2 regions of the Mesorhizobium sp. M8A.F.Ca.ET.202.01.1.1 genome follow, and region 1 is predicted to be linked to the other one. Evidence: riboswitches for the same ligand, from Rfam matches in the RefSeq annotation. Region 1 holds a riboswitch; the other holds the start of a gene.
The links. A riboswitch is a leader RNA that binds a small molecule or an ion and turns the genes downstream of it on or off. The one in region 1 is predicted to bind cobalamin.

Region 1 (4,206 bases):
GCTCCTCCGCGACCCCCAATCCAGACTGATAGTAACCGGCCTTCGGCACGCTGACCGGACTGGCGACGGACGTATCCTGTCCAGCCAGGCCTGCCAGCCTCCGAACCAGCGCGCTCATATTGGCCGGGCCGCCCTCTCGGAAATAGCCAAGCAGGCCGTCGAGTTCGGCGCGTGGCAGCGTCGAGGCTTCGATCAGCCTGAGATCCTCGTCATGGCTTTCACCCGGAAGCAGCGCCAGTTTGATGCCGCGCTCACGGGCAATCACCGCCAGCTGGTCGCAGCCATAGCGCCACCAGTCGTTGCCGCCGAGGATGCGCACCAGGATGACCTTGGCATGGCGGGCGACGCTGTCGATCCAGAGGTCGACGGACATGGGATGGCGCAGATCGCGCAGTGCCGCAAGCCGCATGGAGGGCAGGCGGTCGGCGTCCGCCTTCCACGCCGCCGCCAGTCCGGCGAGATCGCTGTCGGTGAAGGACAAGGCCACGATATCCGCCGGCGTCTGCCTGAGATCGACAGGCTCGGCGAGGTCGTCAAGCGAAGCGGAGGTCGTGGTGAGGATGTGCATCGCGGTCCGTGTCTGAAATCAGCCGGCGAGGATACCTTCGATCGCCGGACGGTTCAGCCCCTTGAGACCAATGACGACCAGGCGCGAGCGGCGGTCGTCCTCGGCGCTCCAGGCACGGTCATAGTAATGATTGACGCGTGGGCCGACGGCCTGCAGCAGGAGCCGCATCGGCTTGCCGCCGACCTCGACGAAGCCTTTTACACGCAGCACGTTTTCGTGTTCGGCGGCCTCTGCGACACGTTTTGCCAGATCGTCGGGATTGGCAATCGAGGGAATGTCGACGATGAATGTGTCGAAGTCGTCATGCTCGTGGTCGAATGCGCCGTCGTGATGGGACTTGCGGTTCTCGATGTCGTCCTCGACGGCAAGACCAAGCCCGAGCAGCACCGAGGGATCGACCTTGCCATGCGACGTCGGCACGATCTTCACCGCGCGGGCGGAGTGTTCGTTGACGATGGCGTTGGCGCGGGCCGAGCCCTCGGCGTCCATCAGGTCGCTCTTCGACAGGATGATCAGGTCGGCGCAGGCGATCTGGTCCTCGAACACCTCTTCGACCGGATCGTCATGGTCGAGGCTTTCGTCCCCGGCGCGTTGCGCCTGCAGGGCTTCCATGTCGTTGGCGACGCGGCCTTCCGCAAGTGCGGGACCGTCGACCACGGCGATGACGCCATCGACGGTGACGCGGCTTTTCACCGTCGGCCACTGGAACGCCTGGACCAGAGGTTTGGGGAGGGCGAGACCGGAGGTTTCGATCAGGATGTGGTCGACCTTCGGCGTCAGCGACAGGATCTGGTCGAGCGCTGGCACGAAATCGTCGGCGACGGTGCAGCAGATGCAGCCATTGGCCAGTTCGACGATGTTTTCCTCGGGGCAGGTGTCGATACCGCAGCCCTTGAGGATTTCGCCGTCGATGCCGATATCGCCGAATTCGTTGACGATGATGGCAATCCGCTTGCCGCCGGCATTTTCCAGGAGATGGCGGACCAGCGTCGTCTTGCCGGCGCCGAGGAAGCCGGTAACGACGGTGCAGGGAACGCGGGAGAGATTGCCGGCCGAATTTGGAGCGGTCATATCAAGTCCTTCAGCATGTCGAGAGGAGGGATGCGGGCAACGAGGCCGCGCTTGAGGCTATCGGGCCGGCCGCGCCAGGGAATGAGGCCGTCGGTCGAGGTGGCGAAGAGTTTCGCGCCGGCGACGAGATCGGCGCCGCTGGTTGTGGTCAGGTCGCCGAACACATAGCTCCAGCATCCGTCGCGCAGGATCGCGGCGCTCAGCCTGCGCTTGCAATTGCCGAGGCATTCGACCGTGCGGATGCGAATTTGCTCGCCCGAGGCGGCTTGGCGGGTATCTTCAGCCAAAAGTTCGCCGGCCCGGGGATGGGCGTCGGAACCGGTCTCGTCGCGACAGGAGGCGCAGACGATGACAGTGATGCCGGCCAGGGAATCATCCCCGCCGGACGAAATGTCCGTTGTTTCAGCCGAGAAACTGCTGTCGCGATCCAAATCAGGCTCCTTGCCCGGAAAACCCGCCGGGCGATCGGATTCTTGCATTCCAGACGGCAGGTCTCCTGGCTCGCGGGTCATCGCCTTGGGTAGCCGCCTTCCCGGGACAATCCCAGTGGCTTTCGGCCTTGGCTCTTCGCTTACAGTTGCGGGGACAGCCGCGGATTTGGGCTTTTCGGCCCGCACCGCATTCCCTCTTGGCTCCTCCCTTTGCCGAGAGGAGACCGTCTGGATCGGATTTAGGCTCTTGCGGGCAGCGGTGTCAACGCGAGCTTACGACACCGCGATGTCGGACAGCGCCGGGCCGAGGTCGCCGGCAGGCGTCACTTCGATGCGTTCAAGCCCAAGCCAGCCCTGCATCTGCTTCAATTCCTCGAAAAGTTCAGCGGCGGTTTCAGGCGGCGCGCCGGGCTCGGCATAGGCGGCATGGACGCGCAGGACACTGGCCGGCCGGTCGGCTTTGAGGTCGACGCGCGCCACGATCTTGTCGCCAAGCAGGAAGGGCAGGACATAGTAGCCGTATTGGCGCTTCTCGGCCGGGGTGTAGATTTCGATGCGATAGTGAAAATCGAACAGCCGCTCCGAGCGCGAGCGCGCGAAGACGACGGGATCGAACGGCGCCAGCAGGGCGCGGGCCTCGATCTTGCGTGGCAAACGCGCATCCCTATGAAGGTAAGCTGGCTTGTCCCACCCCTCGACACGGACCGGCAACAACTCGCCGAGTTCGACCAGTTCCTCGAGCCGGCCTTTCATGTCGGCGGGGGAGAGCCGGAAATAGTCGCGCAGGTCGCCTGATGTGGCGATGCCGTGGGCGCGGGCGGAAATGCGCAGCAATTCGCGATGTGCATCCTCGGCCGCCGGTACCGGCAGGTCGAGGATCGCTTGCGGCAGCACCCGCTCCGGCAGGTCATAGAAGCGCTCGAAACCGCGCCGGTGCGCCGTGGTGATGCGGCCGGCCCAGAACAGCCATTCGAAGGCGTGCTTGGCGCGGCTCCAACCCCACCAGCCGCCGGAGCCTTTCTGGCCTTCCAGCGCCGAAGCGGCGATCGGGCCACGATCGACGACCTGGCGGTAGATCTCTTCTATATAGGCAGCGTGCTCACGGCCCCATTTGGCCAGCCCCAGATACATTTCATCGCCTTGCTCGGCGCGCTGCATGCGCCAGCGCATCAGCGGGTACGTCTCGACCGGCAGGAATGAGGCCTCGTGTGCCCAATATTCGAACACCGTGCGCTTGCGCGTCACGGCGGCGTTGTCGAGCAAGGCGACGGGATAGGGACCCAGACGCGAATAGAGCGGCATATAGTGGGCACGCACCACCGCACTGACGGAATCGATCTGCAGCAGGCCGGTGCGGGACAGAACGCGGGCGAAATGGCGGCGGTCGGGCATGCCGGCGGGGCGGGGATCGAGAAATCCCTGAGCGGCGAGCGCGATGCGCCGGGCGGCGGCTAGCGAGATCTTTTCCTTCATGCAGGCGTCACTCTGAGGGTGCTTTGACAAAGATGTGATGGGTGATTCCAGCCCATGCTAGCAGGGTTTTGGCGGCAACCCTGTCAGGAGAGAAAAGTGGAGTAAAAAGAGAAGGAAATCAAACAGGAGCCTATGAGACCAGTTTCTCCCGGAATGCCGTCCAGCTCGTTGTTTTGAACAAGGTTTGACTTGCTTCGCTGGAAGTGCTGCGCTAACCCTCGCCGCGTTGCAGCATAGGCTCCTTAAAACGGTTCAGCGGTTAAACTGTCACGCTTCCGCATTAAGGTCCGGTGCTGTAATCAACGTGGATTGGCGCCAACGGAAAGCCGCTGCATGAACGCACTCCTCAGTTCGTACCTGCCCATCGTCCTGTTCATCGGCGTGGCGCTGGTGGTCGGCCTGGCGCTGCTGGTCGCACCGTTCCTGGTGGCCTACCGCAACCCCGATCCCGAAAAGCTGTCCGCCTACGAGTGCGGTTTCAACTCGTTCGACGATGCCCGCATGAAGTTCGACATTCGTTTCTACCTGGTGTCGATCCTGTTCATCATCTTCGACCTCGAAGTGGCCTTCCTGTTTCCCTGGGCAGTGTCCTTCTCGAAGATCGGCATGCTCGGCTTCTGGTCGATGATGGTGTTTTTGGCGGTGCTGACCATCGGCTTTGCC
Region 2 (4,206 bases), on a different contig from region 1:
CCAACACGACCATGATCTATGTCACCCACGACCAGGTCGAGGCGATGACGCTGGCCGACCGCATCGTGGTGCTAAAGGATGGCCACATCGAGCAGGTCGGCACGCCCATGGAGCTCTACAAGAACCCCGGCAACCTATTCGTCGCCCAGTTCATCGGCTCGCCGGCCATGAACATCCTGCCGGCCACGGTCGACAAGACGGGCAACCCGACCATCATCAGCCATGTCGGCGGCCGCAAGGCGACGGTGCCGATCGCGACGCCTGCTTCGGCAAAGGGAGCGGCGGTCAGCTTCGGCGTGCGGCCGGAAGATCTCGCGATCGCCAGTGGTGCGGACTATCTGTTCGAGGGGACGGTCGATTATGTCGAGCAGCTCGGCGAGGTTCAGTTGGTCTATATCGACATCGGCCGTGCCGACCTGCCGCTGGTGACCAAGCTGCCGGGCAATGTCGAGGTCAGGCGCGGCTCGACGCTGCAGTTGACCGCCAATGCCGGCGACCTTCATATCTTCGATGCGGATGGACGGTCGTTCGCGCTGCACGAAGCGGAAGCAAAAGCCGCCTGAGGCCAGCCATGTCTCGACAACAAAAAAAGAGAGCAGCGGGCAGGCCCGCCGCTCTCTTTTTATACATCACGACGGCTGGTTAGTTGTTGCCGAAGAGATTGCGGTCTGCGCCGTGAGGGGCGGACTTCTGCACGTCGCCGGACGAGTTGAGCAGCTTGTAGATGGGTGAGTCGCTGTTGCGGACCGAACCCGTATGCGACGTATCGACATTGACGGTCGACGATGCAGTGGGCTGATTGGCGCCATTGGAGCCATAGTTGTCACTGCCGGCGAAAGCGCTGCCGGAGAGGGCCAGAACGGCGGCGGCAGCAATGAGGATCTTGTTCATTTCCAATACTCCTAACGTCTTGAATTCCACGAGTGGCGAGCGAGCCCGCCACTCGCAACAGGCGTCAACGGCCGAAGAGGTTGCGATCGCTACCCGGCCGGGTAGGCGCCTCGGTGGCCGGAGCCGACTTGCCGATCGACGCGGTGTTCGCGTTGTCGGTCGACGTGACAGCCGCCTGGTTGGCACCGCTCGAACCGTAGTTGTCGCTGCCGGCAAAGGCGCTGCCGGAGAGGGCCAAGACGGCGGCGGCGGCAATGAGGATCTTGTTCATTTTAGGTACTCCTGAATTTGTGGCATCCACCCCGCGCGGCAGGGTCGCCCCGCCGCAAGCCGGGGATCGGCTGTTAGTTGTTGCCGAAGAGATTGTGGTCGGCGCCCTGGGCAGGCGTCTGAGCAGCCGGCTCCGACTTGCTGGTCGAAGCGGTGTACGAGCTGTCGACAGTGGCAGCGGGGGTGGCGGCGTTCGAACCGTAATGGTCGCTACCAGCGAAGGCGCTGCCGGAAATGGCCAGAAGGGCGGCGGCAGTGAGAACAATCTTTTTCATTTTGGGTACTCCAGTATTTTTCCGTCCGTCTAGCGGCGTGTCTTGGGATTAAAATCGCGTCGTTCGGACCGCCCCGATGTGGGAGAGGACCTCTGCTGTTTCCAATCACGAAGTTGTTCAGCGTGGACCATGACTCTACCACTTGAAATTGTGCCAGTGATTTCCACATCTGTTATTTTCTGTCGTTATATCAATCAGTTAGCTAAAAATGGCACCCCGATCACCAACTGTATCGGAGGCTCGGCGTTCACACCGTCCTGCACGCACCGTCAACAGAAACGAACCGTTCGGTTCGATTTTAGAATCTGCTAATAGTCACTTTTCGAAACTGTTAACCTTTTCGCCCCCGGCAAAGGGGTCGAAAAAACGGTGCCGGCGCGCCTGGCGACAGAAGGCGATTTGATGATGCGACCCCTGTCACGACGTTCCAGCATGCGTGTCGCGCCGCATGGATGCGATGTCGCTTTCATGCCGATGTCGCAAACCCTGCCGTGATTAGATCAGGCATCTCAGGTGCCGCTGCGTGACGACGGAGCGGAGAATTGGGAAGCCGGTCAGATTCCGGCGCTGCCCCCGCAACGGTGGTGGAGTTCAAGTCGCAACGGGAGACCACTGGGCGTAAGCCTGGGAAGGTGTCGCGATGGTCCGTAAGGACGACTCCAGAGCCCGGAAACCAGCCCGAGATGGCTAGAACTCGACTGATCGCGGTGGGCGGTCAAGAGGCGGATGGTGTTTGTCCGGCTTTGCGCCGATCTGCGTCCAGTCCTTCCTCAATCACCACCAGTTCAGTCCTTGAAAATGAGGACAGGACATGGACGCGCGCAACGACATGCTGAGGCTCTTGAACAGCCGCAGACAAGGCTTTTCGCTGGAACAGCCTTTTTACACCGACCCGGACTACTTCAAGCTCGACATGGAGCTGATCTGGTATCGCGACTGGCTGTTCATCGGCCATGATTGCGAATTGCCCAAGCCGGGCAGCTTCATCACCGTGCAGATCGGCGACTATCCTATCGTGCTGGTGCGCGATCAGCAGGGCAAGATCAACGCCTTCCACAATTCCTGCCGCCATCGCGGCAGCCGCGTCTGCAACAGCGACAAGGGCATGGCCGCCAAACTGGTCTGTCCCTATCACCAGTGGACCTATGAGCTGGACGGGCGCCTGCTGTTCGCCCGCCAGATGGCCGAGGGGTTCGACAAGAGCCAGTTCGGGCTGAAGCCGGTCGCCTGCGAAAGCGTCGCCGGCTATGTCTTCATCTGCCTGGCCAAGGAGCCGGCCGACTTCGCGCCGATGCGGGCGATGATCGAGCCCTATCTCAAGCCGCACCGGCTGAGCGAGGCCAAGATCGCCTTCGAGAGCACGATCATCGAGAAGGGCAATTGGAAGCTGGTCTGGGAAAACAACCGCGAATGCTATCATTGCGCGGGCAATCATCCCGAACTGTGCAAGACCTTCCCGGAAGCACCGACCGTGACCGGCGTGCAAGGCGCCGACAGCGATCCGGAGATGCTGGCGCACTGGGCGAAGTGCGAAGCTGTTGGCCTGCCCAGCAAATTCCGCATCGACCCGGCCGGGCAATACCGCGCCACCCGCGCGCCGCTGCTGCGCGACGCCCAGAGCTACACGATGACCGGCAAGCGGGCGGTGAGGAAGGACCTGTCCGACAGCGTTTCGGCCGACCGCATCGGCACGCTGATGCACTATCACTACCCGACGACCTGGAACCACATCCTCGTTGATCATGCCGTCACCTTCCGCGTGCTGCCGGTCAGCGCCACCGAAACGGCAGTGACGACGAAGTGGTTGGTGCACAAGGACGCGGTCGAGGGTGTCGACTACGATCTCGCCGAACTCACCCATGTCTGGACCGAGACCAACGACCAGGACCGCCGGATCGTCGAGGAGAACGCTTTCGGTATCCTGTCGCCGGCCTATGAACCCGGCCCGTATTCGGAGCTGCATGAAGGCGGCGTCATCCAGTTCGTCGACTGGTATGCCCGCTTCATCGGTCCGCGCCTGGCCGAAGGCGGGCGGCCGGCGCTGCGCAGCGTCGCCTAGCGCATGTCACCCAAAAGTGTGCAGCGGTTTTGGGATCACGACATCCGCAAAATGAAAGGTATGCAGGGATGAATGCGATGACCGACCTTGGCCTCTATCGCCATCTCGACCAGATGGCGCCCTGGAACGACAGGCTGCAGGTGCTGGAAGTGACCGGTGTCAGCGACGAGGCGCCCGACGTCAAGACCTTCACCTTCCGGTCCGACAACCAGACCTGGTTCCGCTACAAGCCGGGCCAGTTCGTGACGCTGGAACTGCCGACGCCGGATGGGCCGCTGATGCGCACCTACACGCTGTCGTCGTCGCCGTCGCGGCCGTTCTCGATCGCGGTGACGGTGAAGGCGCAGGCGGGCAGCATCGGCACACGCTGGATGTTCGATCACCTGGCGCCCGGCTCGCACGTCAAGGCCTATGGACCGGGCGGCGACTTTTCACTGCACAGCCATCCGGCGGCGAAATATCTGTTCGTCTCGGCCGGCTCCGGCGTGACGCCGATGATGTCGATGCTGCGCTGGCTGAACGACTGTGCGCCATGGACCGATGTCGGTTTCGTCAACTGCGCGCGGCGCCCGGAAGAAATCATCTTCCGCAAGGAACTCGAACTGCTCGGGGGCCACATGCCTGGCCTGTCGCTCGGCTTCATGATCGAGGAGCGGTCGAGCCGCGAGGGCTGGTACGGCCATATGGGCCGCATCGACGCCATCCGGCTGC

Region 2: another riboswitch for cobalamin. It lies ahead of EN845_RS30335 (aromatic ring-hydroxylating dioxygenase subunit alpha); the one in region 1 lies ahead of EN845_RS15740 (DUF1636 family protein).

The regions. Positions count from the first base shown of each region.
Region 1 covers NZ_SRUN01000006.1:204,435-208,640, forward strand. Annotated here, with positions in the region: gene EN845_RS15730 (cobaltochelatase subunit CobN) at 1-568, opposite strand, end outside; gene cobW (cobalamin biosynthesis protein CobW) at 587-1,639, opposite strand; gene EN845_RS15740 (DUF1636 family protein) at 1,636-2,070, opposite strand; cobalamin riboswitch at 2,108-2,314, opposite strand; gene EN845_RS15745 (winged helix-turn-helix domain-containing protein) at 2,344-3,543, opposite strand; gene EN845_RS15750 (NADH-quinone oxidoreductase subunit A) at 3,877-4,206, shown strand, end outside.
Region 2 covers NZ_SRUN01000018.1:116,156-120,361, reverse strand. Annotated here, with positions in the region: gene ugpC (sn-glycerol-3-phosphate ABC transporter ATP-binding protein UgpC) at 1-563, shown strand, start outside; gene EN845_RS30350 (DUF680 domain-containing protein) at 643-891, opposite strand; gene EN845_RS30345 (DUF680 domain-containing protein) at 956-1,162, opposite strand; gene EN845_RS30340 (DUF680 domain-containing protein) at 1,236-1,436, opposite strand; cobalamin riboswitch at 1,931-2,133, shown strand; gene EN845_RS30335 (aromatic ring-hydroxylating dioxygenase subunit alpha) at 2,248-3,495, shown strand; gene EN845_RS30330 (hybrid-cluster NAD(P)-dependent oxidoreductase) at 3,573-4,206, shown strand, end outside.